DNA from 2 places in the Longicatena sp. genome. Region 2 is predicted to be linked to the other one. Evidence: predicted binding sites of a transcription regulator. Region 2 holds the regulator's gene; the other holds the start of a gene.
The links. The regulator Rex, encoded in region 2, represses fermentation and respiration genes when NADH is low (regulators of the CRP and FNR family bind a similar motif). The targets are predictions, from matches to a motif close to GTGAANNNNTTCAC.

Region 1: a site for Rex is predicted at 5,689-5,702, ahead of AC1VS3_RS06690 (phosphoglycerate kinase). Genes of this name have one in related genera too.

Annotation. Positions count from the first base shown of each region.
Region 1 is NZ_CEVYEL010000023.1:1,328-17,132, reverse strand. Features, by position in the region: gene AC1VS3_RS06725 (PTS sugar transporter subunit IIB) at 1-176, shown strand, start outside; gene AC1VS3_RS06720 (PTS mannose/fructose/sorbose/N-acetylgalactosamine transporter subunit IIC) at 173-967, shown strand; gene AC1VS3_RS06715 (PTS system mannose/fructose/sorbose family transporter subunit IID) at 960-1,781, shown strand; gene AC1VS3_RS06710 (SIS domain-containing protein) at 1,819-2,880, shown strand; gene AC1VS3_RS06705 (HPr family phosphocarrier protein) at 2,974-3,231, shown strand; gene AC1VS3_RS06700 (HAD family hydrolase) at 3,241-3,876, shown strand; gene AC1VS3_RS06695 (GGDEF domain-containing protein) at 3,969-5,546, opposite strand; gene AC1VS3_RS06690 (phosphoglycerate kinase) at 5,776-6,954, shown strand; gene tpiA (triose-phosphate isomerase) at 6,980-7,726, shown strand; gene AC1VS3_RS06680 (hypothetical protein) at 7,974-8,456, opposite strand; gene AC1VS3_RS06675 (PH domain-containing protein) at 8,627-9,049, shown strand; gene AC1VS3_RS06670 (putative bifunctional diguanylate cyclase/phosphodiesterase) at 9,096-10,769, opposite strand; gene AC1VS3_RS06665 (VanZ family protein) at 10,980-11,540, shown strand; gene AC1VS3_RS06660 (response regulator transcription factor) at 11,631-12,293, shown strand; gene AC1VS3_RS06655 (sensor histidine kinase) at 12,290-13,282, shown strand; gene AC1VS3_RS06650 (ABC transporter ATP-binding protein) at 13,376-14,140, shown strand; gene AC1VS3_RS06645 (ABC transporter permease) at 14,127-15,805, shown strand, end outside.
Region 2 is NZ_CEVYEL010000012.1:45,164-60,968, reverse strand. Features, by position in the region: gene AC1VS3_RS04305 (NUDIX hydrolase) at 1-481, shown strand, start outside; gene AC1VS3_RS04300 (NUDIX hydrolase) at 643-1,164, shown strand; gene AC1VS3_RS04295 (redox-sensing transcriptional repressor Rex) at 1,307-1,936, shown strand; gene asnS (asparagine--tRNA ligase) at 2,202-3,587, shown strand; gene AC1VS3_RS04285 (GNAT family N-acetyltransferase) at 3,668-4,255, shown strand; gene AC1VS3_RS04280 (hypothetical protein) at 4,539-4,910, opposite strand; gene AC1VS3_RS04275 (BglG family transcription antiterminator) at 5,008-6,927, opposite strand; gene AC1VS3_RS04270 (PTS sugar transporter subunit IIB) at 7,255-7,581, shown strand; gene AC1VS3_RS04265 (PTS sugar transporter subunit IIC) at 7,759-9,048, shown strand; gene AC1VS3_RS04260 (PTS lactose/cellobiose transporter subunit IIA) at 9,064-9,393, shown strand; gene AC1VS3_RS04255 (glycoside hydrolase family 1 protein) at 9,395-10,828, shown strand; gene AC1VS3_RS04250 (glycoside hydrolase family 1 protein) at 10,905-12,356, shown strand; gene AC1VS3_RS04245 (Cof-type HAD-IIB family hydrolase) at 12,357-13,175, shown strand; gene AC1VS3_RS04240 (LicD family protein) at 13,368-14,180, shown strand; gene AC1VS3_RS04235 (N-acetylmuramoyl-L-alanine amidase) at 14,314-15,627, shown strand; gene AC1VS3_RS04230 (ABC-F family ATP-binding cassette domain-containing protein) at 15,643-15,805, shown strand, end outside.

The DNA.
Region 1 (15,805 bases), on a different contig from region 2:
TCAAAAATAAGGAAGGAGGAAAGATGATAGCGGCTGCTGTATGTTTAGACAACGATGATTTACATGATTTGATGAAACTGCGCAAACGAGTTGATGAAGTAGAATTACGTATGGTTCCTACGGAACATAGAATCAGTATCGATAAATACTTACGAGAGGAGGAGGTTGAAGTATGATCGTTCAAGCACTACTTGTCGGAGTTACTGTTTGTTTACTGGACTTCTTGGATGTCTGGTTATGTAATCCGATGATCACACGACCACTTGTTGTCGGTACGGCAATGGGTATCGCTTTAGGGGATATTACAACAGGAGTACAGGTAGGGGCTTCATTGGAATTGGTATTTATGGGTGTTATGGCAATCGGCGGCACAGTGCCACCGGATTCCATTCATGGAACAGCTGTTGGGGCAGCTTATGCCATTATACTTGGTAAAGGTATTGAAACAGCAATTGCTTTAGCAGTACCGGCATCTATCGTTTGTCAAATGCTATTTGTTCCAGGCATTGGTATACGTTCTTTATTTACACCATATGTGGAACGTCAAGTAGAAAAAGGCAATTGGAAAGCTTTGCAAAGAATATTCCCAGTAGTTTCAATATCCTATGAAATCTTTAATGGTACCATCTGTGGACTTGCTGTTTTCTTAGGTGCTGATGTCATGAGTGCTTTTATCGACAGTTTACCACAAACATTATTAGATGGCATGGGGGTAGCAGCGAATATGTTAGGTGCAGTCGGTTTTGGTTTATTGTTAAAGATGATGTGGCAAAAGAAACTTGCTGTTTATTTCTTCTTAGGATTTATCATGGCAGCATATTGTGGTATGCCTTTGATGTCAATCGCTTTACTTGGTGTCATTATTGTCATCGTTTTATTCTTTGAGGGTGAATTCAGTAAACGACATACGGTAAGTGAAACATCTCCAACAGTAAATGAGGGAGAGGAGGAATTATTCGATGATTAGAGAGAAATTTGGTTTGAATGAAGAAGATGGCAAATTAATGGCAAAAGTAGCAAGACGTTCACATCAAATTAATGCAGTGTATACATGGGAAAAATTTCAGGCTATGGGATATTTATGGACCATGATTCCTGTCATCAATAAGATGTACGATACTGAGGAAGAACGTATTGCAGGCTATAAACGACATTATGAACTCTTTAATACAAACCCGGTCGTCGGTGGGTTCATCACAGGACTAAATACGGCTATGGAAATGCAGGCAGCAAAGGATAAGGAGTTTGATAAAGCTTCAATTGCAGCTGTGCGTACATCCTTAATGGGACCATTTGCCGGCATCGGAGATTCTATTTTTCAAAGTACATGGCGTGTGATTACCATGGGAATCGGCTTAAGTCTTGCCAAGGATGGCAATATTCTGGGTCCCATTGTATTCTTAGTCTTATTTAATCTATTGGCAGAACCATGTCGTATCTTATTGCCTTATGTCGGCTTTAAGATGGGGTCTAAATTTATGTTGCAGGCTGAAGAAAGTGGTATCATGAGCTTTATCACCAAAGCTGCCAGCATTGTCGGACTTATGACCGTAGGAGCAATGACAGCGACAATGGTTTCCGTACAGATCGGTTATGTATTTACCATGAATGGCAGTGAATTAAAGATACAGGAAATGATTGATACCATTTTCCCTTGTTTATTGCCACTGTTATTGACCCTTGCTTGTTTTAAGCTCTTAAACAAGAACATCAAACCGACAACATTAATTGCCATCATTATGGTGCTTGGCATCGTCGGAAAATATATTGGTATCTTTTAAAAATATTGTGCTGAAATAGCAAAAGGAGGAGTAGCTAATGAATCTTATTGATACAATTCGTCGTGTTCCTAATCCCGTACGTAAAGTTTTAGAGGAAAGGAAAGCATTAACAAAAGATATGTTTGATTATTTAGGTGATCGCTTATCCACCATAAATGAAATTATCTTAATCGGCTCTGGAACCAGCCATACATCCTGTCAAACTTCTAAGGAGTTTGTGGAAACCGCAAGTGGCATTGCCTCTACAGCAATATTGCCCAACATCTTTTTAGCCAAACGGGTATTTAATCCAAATGGTTTATACATCTTCACATCGCAAAGTGGTACTTCTACTTTGGTAAATATCGCACAGCGTAAAATGAAAGAACTTGGTTATGCGACAGTAGCAATTACAGAAAGTGCCGAAACACCTTTGGCAAAAGAGAGTGGCTGCCATGTTCTGATGGAAACAGATAATGAGGAATTTGGCTGTCGAACGATCGGTTACTGTATGTCTGTATTTACGCATATGATCATTGCCATGGAAATCGGCTTAAAGCGCCAGGCATTAAGTGAAACAGAGTATGCAAAATATCTGGAAGATGCTCAAAAAGCGGCTGATATGCATCATGAAATCTGTGACAAAACGATGGAATGGTTTGATCGGAATAAATGGAAACTGATGAATAAGGATGGATTTGTTATCTATGGTGCCGGTACATTATATGGTACAGCATTGGAAGGCGCTTTAAAGGTTTTGGAGATTGCCAGAAGATTCTTGTGTGTTGGTTATGATATGGATGATGGTATGCATGGACCTACCATGGGGTATACAAATCGTCATGCAGTCATCATTTTCGATGATGGCCACAATGAAAATATTACCAAAGGTTTGATTCGTTATGTCCGTGACAAAGTAGGCGATGCCTTCGTAATTGGCAATGACAGCAAACATCCATGTGATTTGGCTTTTGAACCTTTAAAAACACCATTTGTATTCTTACAATATGCGCCGGTAGTAGAAATTTTAGCAGCGCGGCTTGCCTATGACTATGGTATCAATATTAAGACGATTGGGCCATTACCTGAAGCAGGTTACTTTAATACACATGATGATTAAGTTATAATTATACAAAGGATGCTGATGTGAAAGAAGTGTTTCAATAATCATATCAGCATCTTTTTTATCAAAGCGATAAGATTAGGAGAAACTATGCAGAAATTAACATATAAAGTAAAAAAGATGATGGGCATTCATGCCAGGCCGGCTTCAGCATTAGCACAATTTGCCAGAATGTATCAAAGTGATATAAAACTATATTGCCAAAATCGATGTGCGAATGCGAAAAGAATGGTAGAAATAATGGAACTTAGTATTCATAAAGATGAAGAAATCCTATTTGAAATTTGTGGTGAGGATGAATGCCGCGTTGTGAAGGCGTTACAGCAATACTGCCACTCTTATTTATGAGGTGATAACATGTATAAAATGATTGTCTTTGATTGTGATGGCACGTTACTTGATTCTTCCGCTATGATTGCGATGATACAAAAGGGATATAGCTCCATGTTTCCTCAACGTAAGAAGCAGCCTTACGCGTTTTTTATTCCTTGTTATTATATGAGTGATGAGGAAAACCTAGCCTATTTACAGATACCGAAAAGCTGTAAACGGCAATTTGAAGAACTATGCTTTGGAAAGTGTGGAGATTTTTCTTCACATACGCATATCTTTGAAGGTATCCAAGAACTTTTACGACAACTGCTGGACGATGGGATTGCATTAGGAATAGCCACTTCGCGAAATACAACGGCTTTTTTAGAATTGCAATCTATGTTTGATGCAGATATCTTTTCAGCCTTTTCTAGTATTGGTACGCAGGATGTGGTAAAGCATACAAAACCGGCACCGGATGTTTTATATTACATTATGGAACAAACAAATTTGACTGCGCAAGAATTACTATTCATTGGCGATTCTATCAACGATGCCCTTTGTGCGAAAGCTGCCGGTGTTGATTTTGCATGGGCAAAATGGGGAGTTGTCAGTGAAGAAGAACTACCCTATACGTATTGTTTATACGATCCTCAGGATGTTTATAACATCCTACGGTAACATCAATACATCTTAAAAATATAAAACGCGATGATTTCGTTGCTATTTATTTTAATGCAAATGACATCAAATAAAAAAGCTCTAAAGAGCTTTTAATACTGCTTATATTGATTCTTACCGGCAGCCTTTGCTTTATATAATGCAGCATCAGCCATGGTAAGGGCATCTTCATAACGGAATAGATCATCATTTTGAAAGATCGTAAAGCCACAGGAAATTGTCGCTTTTTCAGCAGCTTTATTCATCTTGTGCTCCATGCCGATTTGATCAAGTTCTTCATAGATATGATCGAGGTATTCACAGATATCTTCCTTTGTGATATTTACGCATAAGGTGATAAATTCATCACCGCCAAAACGTGCAGCAAAGAAACGCGAATCGCCGTTTTCATCCATACAGCGGGCAACGTTTTGTAACAGTTTATCCCCCATATGATGACCATAATAATCATTGAATTCTTTAAAATAATCCACATCGGCTACCACGATACCAATTGTTGATACATGCGGGTTTTTATGCATCGCACAGACCAGGGAATTAAAATAAGAACGATTAAACAGTCGGGTGAGACCATCAATTTTTATCTGCGCCTCTAACTGATTTTTCTCATTCCGGAAACGATCACGCTCTTTCATGATCTGGTTCATTTTAATCTTTTCTTTCATACTTTCTGACTTTGTCTTATTTGTCATATCCTCAACCAATTTTTGTAACATATAATATTGCTTATAGGAATTAATTAAGACATTTTCTAAATGGAAACACTCCGCATAGCGAATCCAATTACGATGCAATTGCAACTGTTGTTCGACATCATCCTCCAGACACATTTCTCCCATATACTGTAAATATTTTTCTGCTCGTTCCTGATCTTTGATTTGTAGGAGGATGGCAAAGATATCGCAGTAGAAGGTGAAATAATAGGTCCGGTTTTTATGTTTATGAAGATTGCTTTCACTGAAATAATCAGCAATTCGTTTGACGCTATCGACACGTTTGCTGGCATTGGCAAGGTACAATTCACATAAACGAATGACATGTGTCGACAATGGCGAAGCTTTAAAGGATACTAGTTTCGCCGCATATTCTTGATAACGTTTTATGGCTTTATCTAAATGTTCGTTAAAGATTTCTAACTGTATCAGATTTAAGATAACCAACAGATCGGCATGTGTCATAATGGTAGCTTTCTTATCCAAGAAGGTTTGATATGCCATCTTAATATAATACAGAGCTTCCTGATAATCTTCCTTTTGAAAAAACATCGTGGCAATATTGTTTAAAACTACCATTTTTTGATGCAGATCTTTTTCATTCTCCGCTAAGTTATAGGCATTTAATAAGTTTTGAATAGCATTTACTTCATCAAAATGAGAATTATAATACAAACCGGCAATGGTGTAGTTGCGTAGTAATAAATCAGTGTAATGATATTCTTCTCCCAGGTTTAATGCAATATGCAGATGTTTCAGACATGCTTCATGTTCACGAATCATCAGATGGTAATCGGCTAGAAAGGTGTGGGCAAAGGCGATGGCATGGGTATCTTTATGCGCTTCCCCTAATGTCAGAAGCTCATTTGCCAGCTGAAACTCATCATCCATATCCGCATTGCTATGCTGTACCAGCAGATTCATCAATTCCTCTTTTTTATGTTTATACTCATCCATATACATCCCTCTTTTTTATAACCATAATTTTTTGCTATGAATGTTTGATATCCATATTATACTATAAAAGCGTTAACAAAAATACTATTTATGTGGTTATTTTTCAGAATTTACCGGCGTTATCTTCTCTTGTTAAGAAATTGTGATTTTATTCGCAAATTCGCAAAATACGTTTACGAATAAGGCTCTTAGTGGTATAATAAGACCGTTACATAAGGAGGATTTTACAATGGCAAAGAGAACTGTAAAAGATTTAGATGTTGCTGGAAAACGCGTTATCGTAAGATGCGACTTCAACGTTCCAAGAAAAGATGGAAAAATTACAAATGACAACCGTATCATTCAGGCGTTACCTACAATTAAATACCTGATTGAAAACAATGCAAAAGTTATCTTGATGTCACACTTAGGTAAAGTAAAAACAGAAGAAGACAAAGCAAAAAACGATTTGCGTTGTGTAGCTGATCGTTTAAGTGAACTGGTTGATACTAAAGTTACTTTCGTACCAGTAACAAGAGGAAAAGAACTGGAAGATGCTGTTGCAGCATTGAACGATGGAGAAATCGTTGTTGTTCAGAATACTCGTTATGAAAAAGGCGAAAGCAAAAATGATCCTGAATTGGCTAAATACTGGGCTAGCTTAGGTGATTTGTTTGTAGAAGATGCATTTGGTAGCGTACACCGTGCACATGCTTCTACTGCTGGTATTGCATCTATTTTACCTAACGCATTAGGTTTCTTAGTAGAAAAAGAAGTAAAGATGCTGGGTGCTGCTGTTGACACTCCAGAACGTCCATTCGTTGCAATCATCGGTGGTGCTAAAGTATCTGATAAGATTGCTGTTGTTGACAACCTGCTGAAGAAAGCAGACAAAGTTCTGATCGGTGGCGGTATGGCTTATACATTCCTGAAAGCACAGGGTTACAATGTTGGAAAATCTTTAGTAGAAGAAGATAAGCTGGAATTGGCAAAAGAATATTTAGCTAAGGCTGAAGGTAAATTGATCCTGCCAGTTGATCATGTATGTGCTGATGCATTTGCAGAAGATGCAAACACAGTTGTTGCTGACAATGACAACATCCCTGCAGATTACATGGGCTTAGATATCGGACCTAAATCTATTGAACTGTACAAGAATGAATTAGCTGGTGCTAAGACTGTTGTATGGAACGGACCTATGGGTGTATTTGAAATGAAACCATTTGCTAAGGGTACTTTGGAAGTATGTACAGCAATTTCTGAATTACCAGGAGCTACAACAGTTATCGGTGGCGGAGATTCTGCAGCAGCGGCAATCCAGTTAGGATTCGCTGAAAAATTCTCTCATATTTCTACCGGTGGCGGAGCTTCTTTGGAATATATGGAAGGTAAAGAACTGCCAGGTATCGCTGTTATCAGTGATAAATAAAAAACATTAGAGGAGAAAATAAATCATGAGAAAACCAATTATTGTCGGAAACTGGAAAATGAATAAAACCATGAAGGAAACAAAAGAATTCATGGAAGCTGTAGATGGTGTTGCGGCAAGTGACAACGCTACCTATGGTATCGGCGCTCCTTATACTGCATTAGCTACAGCTGTTGCAGGTGCTAAAAACTTAATCGTAGCTGCTGAAAACTGCCATTTTGAAGATACAGGTGCTTTCACAGGTGAAGTTTCTGTACCTATGCTGCAGGAAGTTGGCGTTACACACTGTATCATCGGTCACTCTGAACGTCGTCAGATGTTTGGGGATACTGATGAAACCGTAAACAAAAAAGCAAAACGCTTAATTGATGCAGGTATCACACCAATTCTTTGCATTGGTGAAACAGAAGCACAGTATGATGCTGGTGAAACGGAAAAAGTTATCCGTGAACAGTTGAGTGGTTCTTTGGCTAACTTATGTCCAAAATGTGTTGGTAACATGGTTATCGCTTATGAACCAATCTGGGCAATCGGTACTGGCAAATCTGCTACAAAAGAAGATGCACAGAACTGCTGCGCTATCGTACGTGATCAGGTTCGTGTCATGTATGGTGATGAAGCTGCGGAAAATGTACGTGTACAGTACGGTGGATCTGTAAAACCTAACAACATCGTTGAATATATGGCTTGCCCAGATATCGATGGTGCATTGATTGGTGGAGCTAGCTTAAAAGCAGACAGCTTTATTGAAATCATCGAAAAAACAAAATAAGATCTTATAGGTGAAGGAGTAGAGCAATCTGCTCCTTTTTTCAATGTATGCAGTTCATAATCAACTAGCCTTTTTCATTTAAGATACAGTTTATCATTCATATTGTAAGCTTTTAATCAGAAAAATGCTTTGCTGTTATCTTAAGTAGGAGTACTATGGCAGTCTAAGCTCATTTAGCAAATAGCGTACATCAAAAAAGGAAAACCGCGCTAGTTTTCCTTTGTATTACATCGGCTTATGCCATTGCTTATCTGGTTTTCTTCTGCAATTGAGTTAGCGTCTTTTCCATATGACGTAGTAATTGTTTATAATGTGTCAGCTGCTCTGCTTCTTCTTTTGCCTTAGCTAAGGCTGTTTTGGCATCTGCCAGCTGTTTCTTCATAGCAACCAGATGATTTGTAGCATTAAGGAAAGCATTATAATTTGGATCATCAGGATTTCCCTGACAAGTATTAACTTTACAGATGAATTTTCCTACATATAAAGCTTTATCCATCGCATCATACATGGCACGCTCGGCTTCCTTGCTTTGATCTTCAAGTGTAGATAGTTTCTTTTTTACTTGATGACAATGCGCAATGTCTTTTTGTGTCTGTTGTATTAAGCTTTTTAATCGTTCCTTGTCTTTCTTATATTGTTTTATATCCTCTGTTTCCATATGTTCTAAGATATTCTGGTATTCAGTCGGATAAACAAGTTTTGGTGTCTTGTTATTTTGATATAGAAACATAAGCAGCAGGCATATGCAAAAAACTGATAGGATTATCAAGCATTTAGGCTTTTTCGCGATGGTTTTAAGAGCTGGCATGTGCATCCCTTTCTTTCTTTTTTCTCTTGGTTGTAAGGCTTTTCTTTTTTAATAGAATCACGTATAATAGGTTATAAAAGAGGTAGATATTTATGAAAGTAAAGTCAAAGATAGGTGCGTTTTGGATAGCGGCGTTGATCTTTATGGCATTTTGTACATTTATGATGCTGCGCTTGGTGATACATCAAAAGGATATCGCTCTGGATGCCATAGAGTTACTGGCTGTTTTTTGTATAGATTTCTTATTACTGTGGGCAACCTTTGATACATGGTATGCATTTCAGGAAGATTATTTAGAAATCAAAAGTGCCTGCTTTTGTCATAAGAAAATACATTATTTTGCGATTACAAGTATTGAAGAAACACAGGCATCTTATTCCTCCGTGGCTTTGTCAAATGATCGCTTGGATATCACTTATGTGAATGAAGCGCATGAGCAGGAAGAAATACTTATCTCACCGGTAAAAAAAGATGAGTTTATAGCGCAATTGAAGCATCGTTCTAAAATATTATAAGCAAAAGCTGCATTTCTGTTTTTATTTACAGTGCAATGCAGCTTTTTTACTGTTTGGCTGTGATATATTGTTTGTGAAAGGCTGCTTTCGAAATTGGTTTAGAGACATAGAATCCTTGAATGGTATCGGCTTGCAGCGTACAGACGGTATCCAACTCGTTCTTTTCTTCTACCCCTTCTACGGTAACTTCAATGTCAATGCTGTGACATAAAGAGATGACAGCATTGATAAAAGAGAGATTAAACGGATTGGTATGAATGGCATTGATAAAGGAACGATCAATTTTAACAATATCGGCAGGTGCCTGTGTCAACATTCCTAAGGAAGAATAACCAGAACCAAAGTCATCCATGGCGATACGGATATGCATTTTTCTTAAAGTGGAGAAGCATTCCCGTATTGGCCCCATATCGGTGACAAAATAGCTTTCAGTCAATTCTATAACGATATGTTCCGGAGCTAATTCATATTTTGCTAATAAGCTGCGAATGGTTTCTACGAAATCATCTTCTAATATTTGTAAGTACGATACGTTAACATTCATGACAAAATCTTTTATAAGATTGCTCCACTCTTTGCAAGTGGCAATCGCTTGCTCCAGAATCCATTTTCCAGCTTGGATGATCAAGCCGCTGGATTCTAAAACAGGGATAAATTCAATAGGTGAAATATCGCCGAATTTTTCACTTTTCCAACGCATTAAAGCTTCACTGCCTTGTATCTTCATGGTCTTCGTATGAAGCAATGGCTGATATACTACATAAAAATTACGCATCTGGTGTAACACATTATGATGTAATTCTTCATTGATGGCAATCTGGTGCAGTTTCTGTTTAATTAAATCATCATTGAAAAAGGTACATGTATTTTTCCCTTTCTGTTTACTGGCTTCTAACGCACTGACGGCATATTTAATTAAGTCTAAATAGTCATTGCCATTTTCAGGAATCATAACGACTCCTGCTGAAACGGTGCAATAATAGGAACCGGCATCGCTTTGATGCGGATGGTTGCTGTAAGCGTGTAGTTTTTGATAAAGCTCATCGGTTTTCTTTTCATCGGCTTCATCATAAACAATAGCAAATTGATCACCATCATAACGATAAATCTGCGCATCATAGGGCAGTAAACTTTGAATATCCTGAGCAAACTGACGTAAAACGATATCGCCAAATACATGATTTTGTAAGGTATTAATATGTGAGAAGTCATCAAGACCCAGTAACATCATACTGCCATGTTTTCCACTTTCCAACAGAATGGCTAAATGATCAATACAGCTTTTCTGAGTTAAAAGACCGGTGATATGGTCAATTCTTCCTTTGTTCTCTAAACGGGTGATCATCCCGGCAAACAGTAACGGTGCCCCATCCTGATCACGCTTTAATAAACCACGGCATACGATCCAGATCAATTCACCTTTGCGATTACGTATTTGATATTCTACATTATGCTCATCAGTATCTCCATTTAGCATACGGGCAATGGATTCATCATAACGTTTACGATCTTTATCGACAATAAGATCACCCCAGATAGGAACCAGTCCTTTTACTAAACGCCCGGGCAAATCAAAATCAAGATACATGTTTTCAGATATCAGAGATATATCGCTTTGCATGTCAACTAAATAGATGTAATCATCTGTACTGTTTACGATGGCATCATAAAAAAGGCTTGCATCTATATGAAACTGACGAAATAAATCTCTGTTATCCATAGCCATTCCTCTTCTTTCTCTTCTTCTAATATATCATGATTCCAATGAATTTCATAGAATAAAGAATAAATTTTATACCCGATAATATAACCAAACAAGTAAAAAAGATAACCATTATGTGAAGGCTTTCTTAAGATTTTGTGAAGTGTGGAATTAATGGTTGTCACACTTATGAATTTGTTTTAAAATAGGGCAAAGGTGATGAACTTTATGAAAAAGAAAAAGCATATGGGTATTCGTATTTTCTGCGCATTGTTATTTTTGGGCATCAGCGGTTCGGTTATGTTTAGTATTTACAAGCTGTCAGCGGAGAATGGTGCGCAATCAAATTTACGAAGTGAAATCGTTACGGAAAAAATCAAACAAGAAGTAAAGACAAGGCTAGAATCTTCTGAGAAGGGAATGCAGCTTTCGGAAAAAATAAAGTATTATGTCATTATGCATTCGCCATATGGCAGTGACTGGAATTCCAATATACGTAAACTGGCCCATTTCTCGATTTATTTTGCTTTAGCATGTGGTATTTATATCACCTTGGCCATTCTCGGTGTAAATAAGACCTTGCGCTTTTTATTAACTGTCGGTATCTGTTTCTGTTTTGCCTTTGGCGATGAGCTACATCAACGCTATACCGGCCGAACTTCGAGTATGAAGGATGTTTATCTGGATACGTTTGGAGCTCTTGTTTCAACTTGTATCTGGACGGTGCTTTCCTGGTTTGCCAGTGGCATTTCTTTGTTGGTACATAAGGTCAATGAGATGTATGAATAGTTCTTACAATATTGAAAGATGACAGCCGTCATCTTTTTCTTTCGTGTATAATGAGTTAGGACAAGTAACAACAAGAAAGGAAAGAGTGCCATGTATAAGATATTGCTCATTGAAGATGATGAAACAATCGTAAAAGAATTATCCGAGGTTTTGCGGCGGCAGGGATATGCTTGCTGTGTGTGGAATTTGATGGAAGATATGCAATTATTGTTACAGCGTGAAGAACCGCATTGTATTCTGTTGGATATTAATCTTCCCCATACCGATGGTTTTGTATTATGCAAACAGATACGCTCTTTTTCCGGTGTGCCAATCATCTTTGTGACAAGTCGCAATACGGATATGGATGAGCTTTGCAGTATGACTTTAGGTGGTGATGATTTTATCACGAAACCATATAATATCAGTATTCTTATAGCCCGCATCGCAGCTGTTTTAAAGCGCACGTATGCACATGGCGAAACCATTCTTACCCATCGTGGTGTATATCTTTTCGTTGCTCGCAGTGTTTTAGCTTATGAGGGCAAAGAGTGTGAATTGACAAAGAATGAATTGCGCATCTTATACAATTTATTTTGTCATAAAGGAGAAATCGTTGCCCGTGATGACTTGATTGATGATTTATGGGATAATAAACTATTTATTGATGATAATGCATTAAGTGTGAATATTACGAGAATACGTGCGAAACTAAAGGAACTCGGTGTAGAAGCGTTCATTCATACCAGACATCGACAGGGGTATTGGATATGAATGTAAGAGAAGTCTTTGCGCGACATGCTTTCTTTTTGATTCTTATGTTTTTATGGATGCTGTTATGTGATGGTGTTTTATATGGCATGGGCATAGCATGGGAAGTTTTAGCATTCCTGAATGTTATGAGTGGATGTATGGTATGCACATATATAATAAAAGTAGGCAGACAGCGCAGCAAGCGGAAAAAAGAGATTGAACGAATTGCGCAGACATTGGATCAGAAATATTTATTACAGGAAGTCTTAGGACATGATAAAGATCCACAGGAACAGTTTTATGCTTACCTGCTTCGTCTTGGTAATAAAAGCATGTTGGAAAAAATCAGTGAAGTGAAAAGAGAACGATTGCAATATCAGGAATATGTGGAACAATGGGTACATGAAATTAAAACGCCTATTGCGGCATTAAAGCTGCAATGTGAGAATGTGCAGGATAAGCGCAAGCGGGATATGCTGCAGCAAGTGGAGCGGGTAGAGCATTATGTGGAACAGGCATTATTTTATGCCCGCAGTGAAAATGTGGAAAAAGATTTACGAATACAGTATTGTGATTTGTATGATTGTTGCAGTGAGGCTTTGTTACAGTGCAAGTATTTATGCACCAGTGCGTTTTTACAAATTCATTTTGCTTTTACATCGGCAATTGTGGCAACCGATGAGAAGTGGGTTATTTTTATATTGAACCAATTGATTGAAAATGCTGTCAAGTATCGAAAAGAAAAAGCGCATTTATATTTATACATTACCCATGATGCTTCCTATGTGACTTTACATGTGCAGGATAATGGGGCTGGTATTCCTATGCAGGATCAAACACGAATATTTGAAAAAGGATTTACGGGTGAAAATGGAAGAAAGCATAATCAACATGCGACTGGCATCGGTTTATACTTATGCAAACGACTTTGTGATGCGCTGCAGATAGAAATAATGGTGCGTTCTAAGGAAGGCGTGTTTACCGATATGCAGCTACGCTTTCATAAATAAAAGTTCTTTCAACTTTGTAAGGACAGCGTAAGGAAACATCATACAAACAGAAAAGGGAAACCTTTATACTGAATGTGTAAAGGAGTGAACAAGATGACATTGTTAAGAGTTGAACACGTAGAAAAATATTATGGAAATGGCGGAAATTTATGTAAAGCCTTGGATGATATTAGTTTTACTATGGAACAAGGGGAATTTATTGCGGTGATGGGGGCAAGTGGCAGTGGAAAGACAACGTTATTAAATGTCATAGCGACCATCGATACACCAAGTGGCGGTGATATTTATGTACAGGATGAAAATGTGTCTATGAAAAAGGAAGAAGCATTAGCTGCTTTTCGGAAACAACAGCTTGGCTTTATCTTTCAGGATCTAAATTTATTAAACACGCTGCGTATAGATGAAAATATCGCGCTTCCTTTAACGCTATTGCATTACGATACAAAGCAGATTGATGAAAAAGTGTTAAAGATGGCGCAGCGACTCGGTATTGAAGATGTATTGCTGAAATATCCATATGAAGTCAGCGGAGGACAGCGGCAGCGTTGTGCCTGTGCCAGAGCTATGATCCATCAGCCTTCCTTAATACTTGCAGATGAACCAACCGGAGCGTTAGATTCCCATGCGTCTTATTTATTTATGGAACAGCTTTTACAGCGTAATACAGAAGATCATGCTTCTATTTTGATGGTTACACATGATGCATTCAGTGCCTCTTATGCGAAACGAATTCTCTTTTTAAAGGACGGTAAAATTTTTAATGAACTATATCGCGGAGAATATAGCCGTTCATCATTTTATCAGAAGATTTTAGATGTCATGATGCTGTTAGGCGGTGATGTACATGCTATACGTTAAACTCACTTTACGTAATTTACAACGCAGTATGAAAGAATATGCCATCTTCATGTTAACGATGGTCATATCTATGATGTTGATGTATTCTTTTATGGCAGTAGCGTTCAGTGAACAAGTGCTACAGCTTAGCAAGCATATGGATGCATTTGCTCAGGTTATTTTGGTTGTATCTATGGGACTTGTTATTGTGATTGGCTGGTTGATTTCCTATATAGCGAACTTTATGTTACGAAAGCGCAGTCGAGAATTTGGCATGTATTTATTGATGGGGATGACGCGTAAACAAGTTTGTCGCATGTTTTTGTTGGAACAATTTTGCATGGGACTTTTTGCTTATGGCATTGGCTGTATCCTTGGTTTGTTTACCTTTCAAATCTTATTAGCCATCATTCAGCATATTTTTGGCATCGCTTATCAGTTTGCTTTTCGCTTTTCCATTCCAGCGGCAGGTGTTACCTTTCTCGCCTTTCTTATCCTATATGCATATGAATTGGTGAAAGAATATCGTATCTTGCATCATGTAAATATTCATACCCTGCTGTATCAGGATCAGCAAAATGAAACAGTGAAAAAAGGACGCCTCCATACGCTGGTGTACATGCTTGGGGCAATTTTATGTGCAGCCGTGGGACTAAAGTTATTTTATGATGGCATGCGCAATGGGATACGTGATGTTGAAGAAACCAAAAAATTGTTACCGGCTGTCTTGCTGATCATTGCATCAATTTATGCTTGTTTTTTGGGACTCTCCGGTTTCTTGCAGCATTTCTTAGATCAGCATAAACAATTGAAGTATCAACACAATAGGATGTTTTTGTTGGGACGATTGCAAGGGCGGTTACGCTCAAATCGTATTGTATTGGCAACATTATCCTTATTGACCTTAGTGACGATTTGTTTTCTTTGCTTTGGCATGAAGTTTAAAGAAACAACGGATTTGACGATTCATAGTGCAGCTCCTTTTGATTTACAAGTGATTACCCAACATCAGCAATATATCAAAAAGGCGGCAGGATTTTTAGCTGAAAAAAAGCTTACTTATGAAGATCATACGTATCAAACTTATACACATCTTAGGGATGATGTAAAGGTGAAACAAACCTTTGCGAAAGCATTGGATCATACGGCATATGATTCCACGTATTATCGGACAACGACCTTTATGCGTTATGCTGATGTACAACGATTATTGCAATTAAAAGGCAAAAAAGTACCTGCTTTAGAAAAGGATGAATACATGCTTGTTGTAAGTAAGAAGCAGCAGGAACTTATGGAAAGTTATTGCCGCAAGCATCCGTTTACCATCAATGGAAAGCCTATGAAACTGCGCTATGTCTGTACCGAGGAAATATTACAGACAATGTATTTTGTAGTTGTGCCTGATGTGTATGTGCAAGGAGTAAAAGGAGATACCTTTTATTATGTAGCGCAAAGTGCCAAAGAATTACCAAGTGCTTGGGAAGATCAACTTTATGAACGATGCAGCAATTCCCAGTTACAAGAGTATAGCAGTGTTCGTTTGCATAGCAGCTATGTGGAAACATCCATGTTTTCCTATGTGACCATTGTTTTTTGTTTATTCTATGCTGCTTTTATCTTCATCTGTGCTGCCGGTACCATCCTAGCCACGCAGCAATTAAGTGATCTTGAAGCCCAAAAATATGA
Region 2 (15,805 bases):
TTGTTATGATAGTGAAAAGGGAACCTTTCGGTTACGAGCAGGTGCGATTTTGGTTCGTGATGGCAAAGTGCTGATGATGAAAGGTAGATTAGCGGAAGGTGGTAAAGAAGTTATGTATTCACTGGGAGGTGCCATCATGTTTCAGGAAACTGCAGAAGAGGCAATCATCAGGGAAACAAAGGAAGAAATAGGCTTATCTATTCGTGTTAAACGACTGGTATGCATCCATGAGAATTTTTTTGATGTAGAAGATCTTGGCAATAATCATGAGGTATCCTTTTATTATCTGGTAGAACCTGTGCATGAAGAGGATTTAAAAAAGCCATTTCTTAAAACACCTTTAGAGGAGGCGGTTTGGATACCGATCGATGACTATCAAAGCTATGATGCCTATCCGGCTTTCTTTAAGGATACCTTGAAACAGTTGGATGATGAGCGGATACAAACCATCGTGACAAGGCTTGCGAAAGAATGTGAATGATGAAAAAGGAGAATGTACCGGGTAAGCATTTGTAAAGCACTTGATCAATGATTTAAAGAATAAAAAGATATAATTAAAAACATGAAAAGCACGTGATGAGCAAGCGCATAATCAATCACGCAGCCAATAAAGCAATCACAGAAGGTTAGGAGGAAAGAATCATGGAATACTGGGATATCTATACACAAGATGGCATTTGTACTGGACGCAGGGTAAAGCGTGGAGATGCGATGGCAATAGGAGATTACCATTTGGTCATTCATCTGTTGATTCTTGGTAAAGATGGTCGTCTGTTGTTACAAAAACGTTCAGATCAAAAAGAAAGCTTTCCCGGCTATTGGGATTTTGGCATAGGCGGAAGTGCTGTTAGTGGAGAAAATGCCCGGCAATGTGCACAGCGCGAGTTGCAGGAAGAATTAGGCATTTATATGGATTTTCAACAACGTAAGCCGGTTTTGCGCAGCTATGGACAACATTCCTTAGTAGATTTCTTTACCATTGATTATGCCGGAGGATTAGCAGATCTGACATTGCAAAAGGAGGAGGTCAGTGGTGTTTGTTGGGCAGATTTAGAAACTGTGCATCTGATGTGCAAACAGGGAATCTTCATCCCATATCAGCCACATTTGCTTGCTTTATTGTTAGACATGCATAAGCAGCAAGGCTTGCATTGTTCATCATAATATATCGGAAAGCTAAGTTTTCTTGCTTCTTTTTATTAGCACTATGAGATACGTATGACAGTACGTACAAGCCGTAAAAGTTCAAAATGACAAATTCTTCACAATTAAAAAAATTTGTGGTATACTAACAGAGGTGATGAACATGACAGAGAAAAATGTGCCAAAGGCTACGTTGCAGCGCTATCCGGTGTATCTGAAAGCACTGCGGAAACTGAAAAGCTCAGGAGTGGAAAGGATCATGTCCAAAGAGCTTGCCAGTGTTGTGAATATTGAACCAACGACGATTCGCCGAGATTTTTCCTTTTTGGGAAATCTGGGGAAACAAGGGTATGGTTATGATGTCAATAAACTGATTGAAATATTCAACCAGCAGCTTGGCATGGATTTCGATGAGAAGATCATTTTGGTGGGGGCAGGTAATATGGGCCGCGCTTTGATGAAGTATAATAAATGGGATTATGTTGTAGGTGAGATTGCCTGTGCATTTGATATTAATCCTGATCGCCAGGGTGTGCGTTTCGGTATTCCGGTATATGATATCAGTGAGCTGGAACAACGCATTCCGGATGGCTGCCGTATCGCCATCTTAGCCATCAGTGAAAATATTCAGCAGACGGTAGATCGTTTAATTGCCTGTGGCATCACAGGTTTGGTCGATTTTACCCATGTGCATATACAAATTCCAAAAGGGGTTGTATTAAAGAGCGTAGATGTGGTATCATCTATACAGGAACTTGTTTTTGAAACAAACAGTTTAAATGTAGAACGTTGAAACAGGACGATGCCTGCTAACGATGCATAGCGAATCCGGGATGGTGGAAGCCGGAGGCATACGAGCAAGCGGAGAACACCTGTGGAGTTGAATCGGAGAATAGAGTAGACGATTCCGCGAAAGGATGGCGTTAAGATCCGATAAGCAAGATGTCTGTCAGCAGAGGTATTTCTGACAGGAATCAGGATGGCACCGCGTAACTAACTTACGTTCCTGAAAGGGAACGTTTTTTTTGTTCCCTTAATGAATAAAAGGAGGAAATGAAATGTTTGAATTTATGACCATTCGCGAACTATATGAAATCGTATTAAGCGCATCTCATGTAGAACTAGACAGCTTGGAATATGTACAGCTGCAAGGTTGGATACGTACAAATCGCTGCAGCGGTAAATTAGGCTTTATCGAATTAAATGATGGTACGTATTTCCGCAATGCACAATTAGTTTATATGCAGGAATTGAAAAACTTCGCGGAAGTAGAGAAATATCCTACCGGCGCAGCTATTACCGTAACCGGGAAATTAAAATTAACACCAGATGGTAAACAGCCATTTGAAATTGTAGTAACAGAGGCTGTTTTGGAAGGTGATTGTGATCGTGATTATCCATTGCAGAAGAAACGTCACAGCTTTGAGTATATGCGTGAGATACCACACTTGCGTCCTCGTGCGAATTCCTTCTATGCCATTTTCCGTCTGCGTTCTGTATTGTCCATGGCCATCCATGAGTTCTTCCAGAACCAGGGCTTTGTCTATGTACATACGCCAGTCATTACCGGCAATGATGCAGAAGGTGCGGGAGAAACCTTTACAGTTACCACACGTGAAGATCAAAAGTATGAAGAAGATTTCTTTGGGAAACACGCTTCTTTAACGGTATCCGGACAATTGCATGTAGAATCCTTTGCGATGGCTTTTCGAGATGTGTATACCTTTGGACCAACTTTCCGTGCCGAAAACTCAAATACGACACGTCATGCCAGTGAATTCTGGATGATTGAACCGGAAATTGCCTTTGCGGACTTAGAGGATGATATGGATCTTATTGAAGATATGGTGAAATATTGTATTGATTATGTCTTGGAAAATGCACCGGAAGAAATGAAATTCTTTAACAGCATGATTGATAAGGAATGCATTGAACGTATCACCAAGGTACGTAACAGTGAATTTAAGCGTATGACTTATACGGAGGCGATTGAGCTTTTAAAGAAAGCCGATGTGAAGTTTGAAAATAACAAAATCGAATGGGGCATGGATCTGCAGAGTGAGCATGAACGCTACTTATGTGAGAAAGTAGTCAATGGCCCGGTCTTCTTGATTGATTATCCAAAGGATATCAAAGCCTTCTATATGCGTGTCAATGAAGATAATAAGACGGTTGCGGCATGTGATTTGTTAGTGCCAGGCGTTGGCGAATTGGTTGGCGGAAGTCAGCGTGAAGAGCGTTATGATGTGCTAGAAGCGCGTATGAAAGAAATGGGTATGGAAACTGACAGCTTACAATGGTATATGGACTTGCGTCGTTATGGCGGTTGTAAACATGCCGGCTTTGGCTTAGGCTTTGACCGTATGCTGATGTATTTAACAGGCATGCAGAATATTCGTGATGTTGAGCCATTCCCACGTACACCAAGAAATTTGATTTTCTAATCGTAGAATAGACTTTCACAGGGTATGTGAAGGTCTTCTTTTACAATAGATGATACAAAGGGGTAAGAAAGGAACAGAATATGATACGTTTAGCAACAAAACAGGATGCCGCAAGCATATTAGCAATTTATGCTGAATATGTATTGCATGATAGTGCAACTTTTGAATATGAAGTGCCTTCCCTTACGGAATTTGAACAACGTATGGAAGTGATACAACAGGTATATCCATATCTGGTCTATGAAGAGGAAGGAAATATTTTAGGCTATGCTTATGCGCATCGTTATAAGGAGCGTGCGGCTTATCAATGGGATGTGGAATTAAGCGTATATGTCAATAAGGATGTTCATGGAAAAGGTATTGGCAGTATGCTGTATAAAGTATTATTTATTTTATTAAAGAAACAGCAGGTACATCATGCATATGCCTGTATCACTTCTCCCAATCCGAAAAGTGAGCGTATGCATGAGCGGTTAGGATTTCAATTAGTGGCTAGATTTCCTCATACCGGCTATAAATTTGACAAGTGGTTGGATGTTGTTTGGATGGATAAAGAATTACTTTCACCAGGTGTACCTCAACCAATCGTGCCATTGGCATCCTTCATTGAACAATTGCCAAAGAATCTAAGCGAACTTTTAAACAAAGACAATGAGCCTATAAAATAAATCATAAAAAGAGCAGCTTGCATGGAATGATTTCTAATGTGACCTCCAAAAGTTAGACTTAAAATCTAACGAATGAAGGTTGCATCCTTCCTGTAGCTGCTTTTTATCTGTTTGGGGTTTTGTGCCTTTCCTTTTTAAAAGGTGATTCTTTCATGGGGTTTCCAATATGTTAGCCCAATTTGTCAAAAGTTATTCTTTCATGAGTTTTTTAATAGGTTAGTCCAGCTTTTTAAAGGTATCCTTTCTTCGCGTTACCAATACGTTTATCCAATTTCTTTAAAAATTATTCTTTGATAGGCTTTCCGATATGCTTGTCCAATCGCCATTGCGGCGCACTGCCATCATCTGCCCAATATTCATCCAAAGAAATAATTTTATCCTGTTGTAGCTTCAGAAAGGAAACAACATGATAGGAAGCAGTTTGATCTTTTGGATAAACAAGTGTAACACTAATGATCAAATCATCAAGTAACTCTACTCTTTCTACGACCCCATCCCAATCTCCCGGATATTCGCAATTCGCAATAATATATTCATCAAGCGTAAATAGTTCATTGGTACAATGCCAACAAATCCTCGCATCCTGATGAAAATAGTTTCTGATTTCCTGCTCATCCTGTTTTAGGACGGCTTTCCAAAATTCATAGATGTTCATAAGATAACTCCTTTATCAATTATATAGATATAGTATGACATCAGAAAAGCGATAACACAAGGGTAACAAACGATTGTTAGAATAGCAACTGCTTTTTCTATTCACTGACCTCATTCATATAAGCAGTTAACTTGCGAATGAATGTTTGATAATCTTGACAGTTGATGAGATCTTTTAAAAAAGCCGGTTCACTAAGAATCTCAATCAACTGATCAAAGATCTGGGCAAATATTTGTCTGCTGTCATCATGTACGCCTAGTAAGGTGACAATATGCACCTCATGCACTCCCCATTGCATACCATCTGGACAAAGGACGACACTTATAAAGCTTTTTTTAGCGTTATCACCAAGTGAATGAGGAACGGCAGCGTCCTCAAAGGCGGTGCTTGACATATGCTCACGAGCAAAGACATCCTGTGTAAAGGAAGCTTCGGCATAATCCAGTGCAATCGCATCGTTACAAAGCTTTTGAATGAGCTGGGTACGATCTAAGTGAACATCCGTATAAAATAAGCGAGGATCAAATAAATCAAATAGAAAATCTTTCAGCTTCTGTTTGTTTTTTTCGGATAACATCTTAGAAATGGTAGTTTCCAATAAGGCCATATCTTTATTTGTAAGAAATGGATGAATTAACACATATGGCTGAGGAAATCTTGCCTCTACTGTTGAAATAATCAAATCTGCATGCAGCATGTTGGGCTGATAGGAAGGCATAGAAACGGCATATTTTATCGTTATCTTATCTTCAAAATGACGGCTGATCTTCTCTAAGGTATGTTGATGAATGCTGTAATAATCGGCATATAAAAAGAGAATCGTTAACTTGTTTTTTGATTGCACATTGTTTTCAAAGTAACTGCCGATGTGAAAAGAAATAAAGGTAATTTCATCCTCATTCAACACTACATCATAATTTTCTTTAAACTGTTGGGCAATATAAACGGCAATATCATAAATCAAGGGATACGTTGCCTTGATCTTAGCGGTCAATGGATTTTTGGCATAATAGTTATGTGCAACACGATTAAACAGATTCTTAACATGGATGGTGAATTTCGCAATAAATTCTTCATCAAAGGCATCCAGTAAATAGCGCTCTTCAACATTGTGAATCACGGCATGGGCGATATCAATATATTTCTGTTCAATAAAAGATGAAATATTAGAGCCATTAATAAAAGAATAATCAATCATCGTTGTATTGTTCGAGATAATAAGCGTCAAATTATAAACTTCAGCATCATTCATATGGATTTGATAGTTTTTCTCAATATACTGTTTTATTTCCTGTGCCACAAGATATTGTTGTGAATCAAGAAACGGTGTGAAATCGACTTGATCATTTAACTCACAGGCATTACGGATACGATCAATCATGACAATAAGATGCAATGCCGTATTATTTAGTGTATAATCATTCGCAAATACATTATTGCGTGAAAAAATATCGGCAAGATTTTTACGGAAATCCCAAAAATGATAATGATAAGTCAATAAACGCACTTCATCTTTTAAGACAAAATTATCATACGTATCACTGGAAATTAAGCGGCTCATTAATCGCCGTTTATCTTTTTCACTGCCTTCTAAATATAACAAATCATGATCTCTGCGTATGGTTACATTACAGCTAGAAACAATCTTACGGATACTGCGAATATCATTTTCAATCGTAGACTCACTTACAAATAATTCATCCGCTAGATCAAATAGATCAATACCATCTTGTGAAGAAATAAGTTTTTGAATGATCAGATTTTGCCGTGTTTGCGGGGTTTCCACATTTTGACTTCCTTTTTCCCGATAAGCTAAATATTGCTGAGCACTGTTTAATCGATACCCTTTATTTGATGATATTACTAAAGGACTTGTTTCATTCTCATTTAGTGAACTGACATATTTACGTATCTGACGTGTGGAAACATGAAGCAGTGAAGATAGCTCACCGGCAGCTACCCAATGTTCATAATGGTGCCAGAGATAGTCTAACAAGATTGAGATATTATCCTTCATATGTCTATTCACTCTCCTATGCAAGGCCCCCAGATACTCTTCATCATTATATATGTACACGATAAGTATAAAGTATAAGTAATCTTTGCTCAAATTAAAAAAGTTCCTACTGCACGGAACTTTTCTGATTTGTCTTGTTATACTGTGTTCGCTATACTGAGGGTGTGATAAGGAAAGGAGGACAGTTATGTGATTGGCAAATATGAAAAAGAGATATATCGTCGCTGAATATGACTTCAGACAAGTACGGGAATACTTTGATACATCTCTCTTATATCATAACACCAATCCAGATAAAAATCATTCATAATTATAAAGGAGAAGATCATGAAGAACATTTTATTAGTTTGTGGCACCGGTGCGAGCAGCGGTTTCATGGCCAAAAACATTCGCCAGGCAGCGAAAGCTCGCAATATTGAAATTGGCGTAAAAGCTAGAAGTGACTCTGTTGTAGAGGATTATATTGAAGATATTGATCTATTGTTGGTAGGACCACATCTTAGCTACATGCTGCATGATTTAGAGGATATTGCAGATCCATTTGGTGTTCCTGTTCAGATTATCCCCAAAGATGCATATGGGGAATTGGATGGCGATGCCGTTCTTGATTTTGCTTTACCTTTTCTAAAAGATGAGAAAACGCATGAACGTTAATGGTAGAATGCTTGCTTAATAAACGATGGTATCGTAGGAATGTTTATGAGCAGATACGTTAGAAATAATTCCCTGATGAACTATATACATTGGATAAGATTGCCATAGCATGTTAAATTAAGCAAGCGGTTATTTTGTAAAAGGTGATTAAGAAATAGAATCACGAGGAGAAAACATATGAAAAAATTCATGGATTGGATGACAGATAAATTCGCACCGAGAATGAATAAGCTCGCAAGAAATCCGTGGATTGCCTCTGTCCAGGAGGCTATCCTGACTGCGATGCCTATGATTTTTATTGGTTCATTTACGACCGTATTGACCGCTTTTGGCGGCTTGATTGAAGGATTTCCGGATTTTAGCCCACTTTCTACTTTTTCCCTGGGCTTATTATCCTTATACTTAGCATATTTAGTACCATATCTGCTGATGGAAAAGAAACGCCATAATAAAACGAAAAAAGAAGCAGGATTGGCTGGTATCGGATTCTTTTTGATGTTAGTATCTCCAACCTTTGATGAGGCAGGAAATATTTTGTTTCAAAGTTCTACTTTAGGAAATGGCGGTATGATTGCAGCATTGATTGCCGGCTTGTTTGTCGGTTTTGTGATGAATGCTTTTTCTACTCATTCCTTCTTTAAGGAAGACAGCGCTATTCCAGATTTTATCACCGTATGGTTTGATACATTAATTCCGATACTGATGATTTTATTTGTTGGCTGGCTCTTTACTTTCCAGCTCCATATCAGTATCTTTGATTGCATTTATACATTATTCTCACCAATCTTAAAAGCCGGTGACAGTTTCCTTGGTTTTGTAGTCTTATACTTTGTTGGATATACCTTCTTATACACGTTTGGTATTTCTACCTGGGTCATTTATCCGATTGAGTCGGCATTGATCCTGCAAGGAATTGCGGCGAATCAGGCAGCGGTAGCAGCCGGAAATGCTGCCAGTGTTATCAATGCGGATGGAGTATCTTATTATTTTACGCTTGGTGGAGGCGGCTGTACCTTGGCTTTAGGTCTTATGATGTTGTTTATGGCAAAATCGAAAAAGTGTAAGGTCATCGGAAAAGCCAGTCTGGTACCAAACTTATGTAACATCAATGAACCATTGGTATTTGGTGCACCAATCGCCTTTAACCCGATTCTGATGGTACCGATGTGGATCATTGGTTTACTAGCACCGGCCTTGACCTGGTTTGCCTTATATTTTGATTTATTGCCTAAAGTAACGACTTTATTCTCCTTCTGGTATTTGCCTGGACCTATTTGTTCCTATGCTGTAGGAGGTATGGTTGGATTGATCTTTACCTTATTTATTTTCGTCTTATCTTGGATCATCTATTATCCATTCTTTAAGGTATACGATAAGCAATGTGTACAGAAAGAAGCAGAGGATGAAGCACAAAAAGCAAAATTAGCAGCACGTAAAAACGCAAGACAGGAAACAAACAATGCATAAGAAGGAAGATTTATTATGGATAAAACAACGATTGAACAATTAAATAGTGCTGCGATGCAGATTATTCTGCATGCCGGGGATTGTCGGAATTTGCTCAATGAAGCAATCAATGATCTGTTAGATGATAAAAGTGAAGAAGAAGTAAAAGACAAGATCATGCAGGCAAAGAAAGAAATCACGAAAGCACATGTTATTCAAACGGATATGATACAAAGCTCAATCAATGAGGAAGAGCTGCAGACAACCTTATTATTCACCCATGCACAGGATACGCTGATGACTATCAACAGTGAAGTAAATCTGGTACAAAGCATGATTCGTCTGTATCGTAAGTTGGAGAAATAAGATGAAACGTAAAATTACAGGATTTCCGAAAGACTTTTTATGGGGTGGTGCCATTGCGGCCAATCAAGCAGAAGGTGCTTGGAACATTGATGGGAAAGGACCCTCTATGGCGGATATTGAAATCCTTCCAGAGCAGTATGATCGCCATAAGGTAGTCGGATTTGCTCATACTGCCAAACAGATAGAAGAAGCATTAGCGGATACCAAAGGCTATTATCCACGCCGGCATGGCATTGACTTTTATCATACGTATAAAGAAGATCTGGCATTGATGAAAGAAATGGGGTTTACCTGTTTTCGAACATCCTTTAACTGGACACGCATCTTTCCACAAGGAGATGAAGAACAGCCAAATGAAGAAGGTTTAAAGTTTTATGATGATTTGCTGGATGAGATGCTGAAAAATGGTATAGAACCAATCATGACGGTTTCACATTATGAAATGCCTATTCATCTGATTACCAAGTATAAGGGCTGGTATGCCCCTGAAATGATTGATTTCTTTGTGAAATATTGTAACGTGCTATTTGAACGTTATCATAATAAAGTACACTATTGGATCCTATTGAACCAGATCAACTCTTTACAGAGCTGGGGAGAGTTTGCCAGTTTGGGAATGGTGCAGGATGGTTATGAAGATTGGGAAAGTGCTAAATATCAGGCAACGCACCATCAGTTTGTGGCATGTGCTAAAGCCACACAACTTGCCCACGCCCTTGATCCTTCCTTGCAGATTGGAATGATGTTGGGGGATGATGCCTTATATCCGGCAAGCTGTAAACCAGAGGATGTCTTTGCCAACACCCAGCAGATGCAGATGAGTTTATACTTTTATTCCGATGTCTTATTACGCGGAGAATATCCGGGTTATGCGTTGCGCTATTTTTACGATCATGATATCCATGTGATGATCAAAGAAGAGGAAGAACAGCTGTTAAAAGAGAATACCGCAGATTTTCTATCATTTTCGTATTACTTTACCCGCATCACAAAGGCCAAAGATCCTACCCATCCCAAAGAGAACCCCTACTTAGAAAAATCTATCTGGGGCTGGGCAGTGGATCCATTAGGATTTCGCAACTCATTAAATTTGTATTGGGATCGTTATCAAATACCAATTTTTATCGCTGAAAATGGACTGGGTGCATTAGATGAGGTCGTAGATGGAAAGATTCATGATCCTTATCGTATCGCCTATTTACAGACACATATTGCGGCGATGAAAGAAGCCATTAAGGATGGCGTACAGGTGTTTGGCTATGCATCTTGGGGACCTATTGACATCATCAGTTGTTCGCAAGGGGAAATGAGTAAACGCTATGGATACATTTATGTCGATTTGGATGATCGTGGACATGGCAGTGGGAAACGACTGCGTAAAGATTCTTTCTATTGGTATCAACATGTCATAATGACAAATGGAGAAGATTTGTAAAGAAAGGGACGCATACAATCGTCCCTTTGCTTCAACATGAACATAGTATGAACAATATGTGACAAGGAGAATTGAAATGAAACAAGTAAAAACAGGATTTCCGAAAGCTTTTTTATGGGGAGGCGCCATTGCGGCAAATCAGGCAGAAGGAGCATTTCTAGAAGGTGGGAAAGGATGGAGCGTTGCGGATATCTTAAAAGTACAAGATGCTGGTGATTTGAAAAAGAAATCAAATAAAGAAACGAGCAGAAACGATATTGATTTCGCTTTACAGGATAAAGAAGGATATTATCCTAAACGCTATGGGATTGATTTCTATCATACTTATAAGGAAGATCTAAAGCTTTTAGCAGGGATGGGATTGAAAACATTTCGCACTTCTATTAGCTGGTCACGTATCTTCCCTAATGGAGATGATTCTCAACCGAATGAAGAAGGTTTACGCTTTTATGATGCATTGCTGGATGAAATCATAAAAAACGGCATGGAGCCCCTCATCACTTTATCGCACTATGAGATGCCACTGCATTTGGCAACACACTATCAGGGCTGGTATAATCGTAAGACGATCACTTTCTTTGTGAACTATTGTGAAACCGTTATGCGTCGGTATAAAGATAAGGTAAAATATTGGATCGTAGTGAATCAGATCAATCTGATACATCATGAATCTTTTAATCATCTCGGTATTCCCAGTGATACAGTAGAAAACCTTATGGAAGCAAAATACCAGGCCATTCATCATGAATGCACAGCAAGTGCGCTTGTCACTAAGCTTGCCCATCAGATCAATCCAGACTTTCAGGTAGGGATGATGGTATATGATGGATTGAGTGAACCATTAACATGCAAACCAGAGGATGTTTTTGCGAACATGCAGCGCAATCAAAGAGAATATTTCTTTACCGATTTATTGCTAAGGGGAGAATATCCGGGCTATATGCTGCGCTATTTTAAAGAGCATAACATTCATTTAGATATCCGTGAAGAGGATGAGCAAGTATTAAAAGAGCATCCGGCTGATTTTCTTGCGTTATCCTATTATTATACATGTGTATCATCAAAAGAAAGCAATGACAAACAAGATATTAATGATGATGGGGCCATCGTAAATCCTTATATTGATGCAAGTGAATGGGGCTGGGGCATTGATCCTCTTGGATTAAGAACCGTATTAAATTACTATTATGATCGTTATCAAAAACCAATCATCATCGCAGAGAATGGTTTTGGCACGTATGATGAAATCAGCAGTGATGGAAAGATTCACGATGAACGCCGTATCGCTTATTTACGTGAGCATATTCGCAATGTGAAGGAAGCTATCATGGACGGGGTAGATGTGATTGGTTATTATCCATGGGGACCTATTGATATTATTAGCTGTTCATCCTCAGAAATGAGCAAGCGCTATGGATTTATTTACGTGGATCAGGATGATTATGGAAATGGCAGTAAGCGTCGTATCAAGAAAGATAGCTATGACTGGTATCGAAGTGTCATTGCCAGCAACGGGGAAGATCTATAAGTGTTTCCCTTTCGTTTGATTGCCTGTGATATTGATGGCACATTGAGCATGGACAATACATTATCATTGCGCAGCGTACATACCTTACAGAAACTACAACAACAAGGAGTTTCAATCGTGCTATGCAGTGGGCGCAGTTATCCGGATGTGTTAAGTTTGCGAAATCAACACTTGCTGGCTTTGGATATGTTGTTATTAAACGGCGCAATGCAGGTAAACGCAAAAGGGCAGATTCTTCATACGACTGCGATAAAAAAACAAAGCGCAAAGATGATTCTTCAGATGCTGCAAAAAGAACCTATCGCAATCGGTTGTTATGATGAGACCCATATTTATTCTTTAGAAGAAGAGGATCGGCCTTCCTTTCAAAAACACTATTTGCAAAGTTTCACGGATACCACACCGGTGATGTCTTGTTTTAAGACGATTACGGAAACAGACTTACCTAAAACCATTTTAAAAATAGAACTTTTGGAAAAGGATGAAGAAAACCGCCAACGCTTACAAACACGACTATCCACCTTGCAAGAGGTAAAGGTAACAACTTCCGGATGGGATAATTTGGAAATCACTTCGCCGCTAGTATCGAAAGGGACAGCTTTACAAATCTATGTTGCTCAACACGGTTTCACAAAAGAGGAAGTTTTAGTATTTGGCGACAGCGAAAATGATCTTTCCATGTTTTCCTGTTTCCCTAACAGTGTTGCTGTAGCAAATGCCTGTACGCAAATAAAAAATGCTGCTCGTTATCATTGTAAAGAGGCAAAGGAAGATGGGGTCGTACAATTTCTTGAAATGCTTATAAAACATACTGTTTAAGTACAGTGTGTTTTTTTTTGACAGCAAATGTTGTAGAGCCACCTGCATAAGGAAAAGATAAAAAGTAGGATATTTGTTTAAATTTTCATTGTTTTCGCAATCGTTTCTGAAGACATTCTTGCGAAATTGTGATATTTCCATAAAATGATTGTGATAAAAACAAATATCTTCTATAATAGATACGGTGATTTTATGGAAGAATACATATTGAAAACAAGAGAAGATGGAACGACGATTACCGTGCGTGATTTACAGCTGAAATTGTTAGAGATGCTGAAAGATATAGATGTTGTATGCCGCAAGCACAAAGTCCAATACTGGCTGACAGGTGGCAGCTGCTTAGGTGCTGTACGTCATAAAGGCTTTATTCCTTGGGATGATGATGCGGATATCGGTATGCTGTATGAGGATTATCTGAAACTGTTAGAAGCCGTTAAGGATCTGGATCCTAAGAAGTACATCGTACAAAGCTTTGAAACACATAAGGAATACAATGTGTTGATTCCGGCGATGAAGATTCGTTTAAAACATACGTATTGTGAAGAATACAATGCGTTATTAAAAAACAAATGCAAAGACAGTGATGGCATTTTTATCGATGTTTTCATCATTGACTATGTGAGTGAGAATCATGTAAAAGATTTTGTGTGTCGCTGCCGCAATGGAATCTTGATGCTCTTGATTGCCGCATTGGAAAATCTACATATCAATCCATTGCCATTAAAGAAACGCTATGTGCGAAATGCGCGTAAGTATGGTAAGCAAAATCAAGACAGCCCAATGATCGGTTTTGATCTGACATGGTGCTTTAATTCTTTCTTCCATCCGGTCGTATATCCAAAGGAAAGCATTTTTCCGATTCAGTATGTCCCATTTGAAGATACAATGCTGCCAATACCAAAGCGGCCTAAAGATTTGTTGGATGCAGAAGTATCCGTGAATCATATGAGCTATCCGCCGAAAAAAGATCAACAGCCAAAGCATATTAAGGATATTGCATTTTAGAAACGATGACGTAATGACTTTTTCATGCTTATGAAAATGCATAGCATGGAGACGATATTTCTTATTAAAAGCTAGCTTATGGTAAAAATAAAATATCGTAAAACATAGTAAAAATTGTGAGGAGGTAGAAGACATGGCATATGTACCAAGACAGAGAAGATATAAAGTGCGCTGGAAGGTAGTGGCTCCACTGCTTGTTTTAATTGCGTTGATCGTGTATCTTTTAATTGGCATGTTTCTGCCTTCCAATCATCAAGAAGTAAAGAAATTCACGGTGTGTGGATTGAATGAGGAACAGACGATCAAAGCATTGCATAAGACAAGTAAAGAAACGATTAGCGTTTCGGATTATTTGTATTATGGAGAATCTTTGGATTTGTATGAAAAGAAATATTCACCGGAAAATAAAGATACGTTGAGTGGGAAAACCGTTGAATTAAAAAACATTTGTGATGGAAAGACAATTTCGATGACAATGGAAAATACAGTTGATCAAAAGATCTTATTAGATGAAATACCGGAAGGATATTATGAGGTTTCCATCATTGATAATCTAGTAAAAAAGCGTGTGATTTTTCAACAGCCTTTAAAGGAAAATGCATTTTATACGGCACAGCGTAAAGGAAAGGTCAATAAAGTTTCCTTAATTGCAGATACGCAGCTGTTAAAGGATTATCAGATCACCCTGGATAAAAACTATCTTTTCTTACAAGTAACTTCACAGACGCCGCGCAAAGGGGATATTGATGTGTTGATTGATCCGTTTGGAATGAATACGGATTTAACGTGGTTGCCGGATGAAGGCTCAAAGGTCAATGGGTTAAATGAAAATGATGAAATGTATAAAACAGCGGTTTTAATGAAAAAGGAATTAGAAGAAAAATATGGATTGCGTGTTGCCATTACAAAGGCAAGTAAAGATGAAAAAGGGAAAGCCTATGGCAGTGATGGCCGTTTAGCAAAAGGTTATAAGCAGCATGCAAAATATTATTTGTTCTTACGCTTCAGCAATTATGCCAACGATACGATTCGCGGCTTTGAAATAGCGCATAGTTATTATTCCAGCAAGACACTTGCCAGGAATTTGACCTATGGTGTACATAAGAACTTAAAAATGCCACTGTCACCGATGTATACTGGTTCCGATGCCGGTATCGTTACCGGGTTATTGGCCGAAGGGGCAGATGGTAAAACGATATATGATACGAATTTATATTTAAGAGAAAGTGGTGGAAGAGCAACACTGGCAGGGAAATACTCAGAAACAAGTCAAGAACAAAATGCTGATTTTGTGAATGCCAATGGCATGCAGGGATTAGAAATTGACTTTGTCTATATATCAAATAAAGAAGATGCAGCGCTGTGGAAAAAACAGAAGAATGCGATTATTAAGGAAACAGCGCGCGCTTTTGCCGAGGGAATCAATGCCGACAACACCACCAGATAAGGCGGGTGAAACAAGATGAAGTATCAAATTCATAAAGGAAGTAAATATTTTGGGGCGAATACGGTATTTGAGGATATTCAATTTGAAATCCGCAATACTGAAAAAATCGCGATTGTGGGAAGAAACGGATGTGGTAAAACCACCTTATTAAAAGCCATTGCCGAAGTAGAACCGTTGG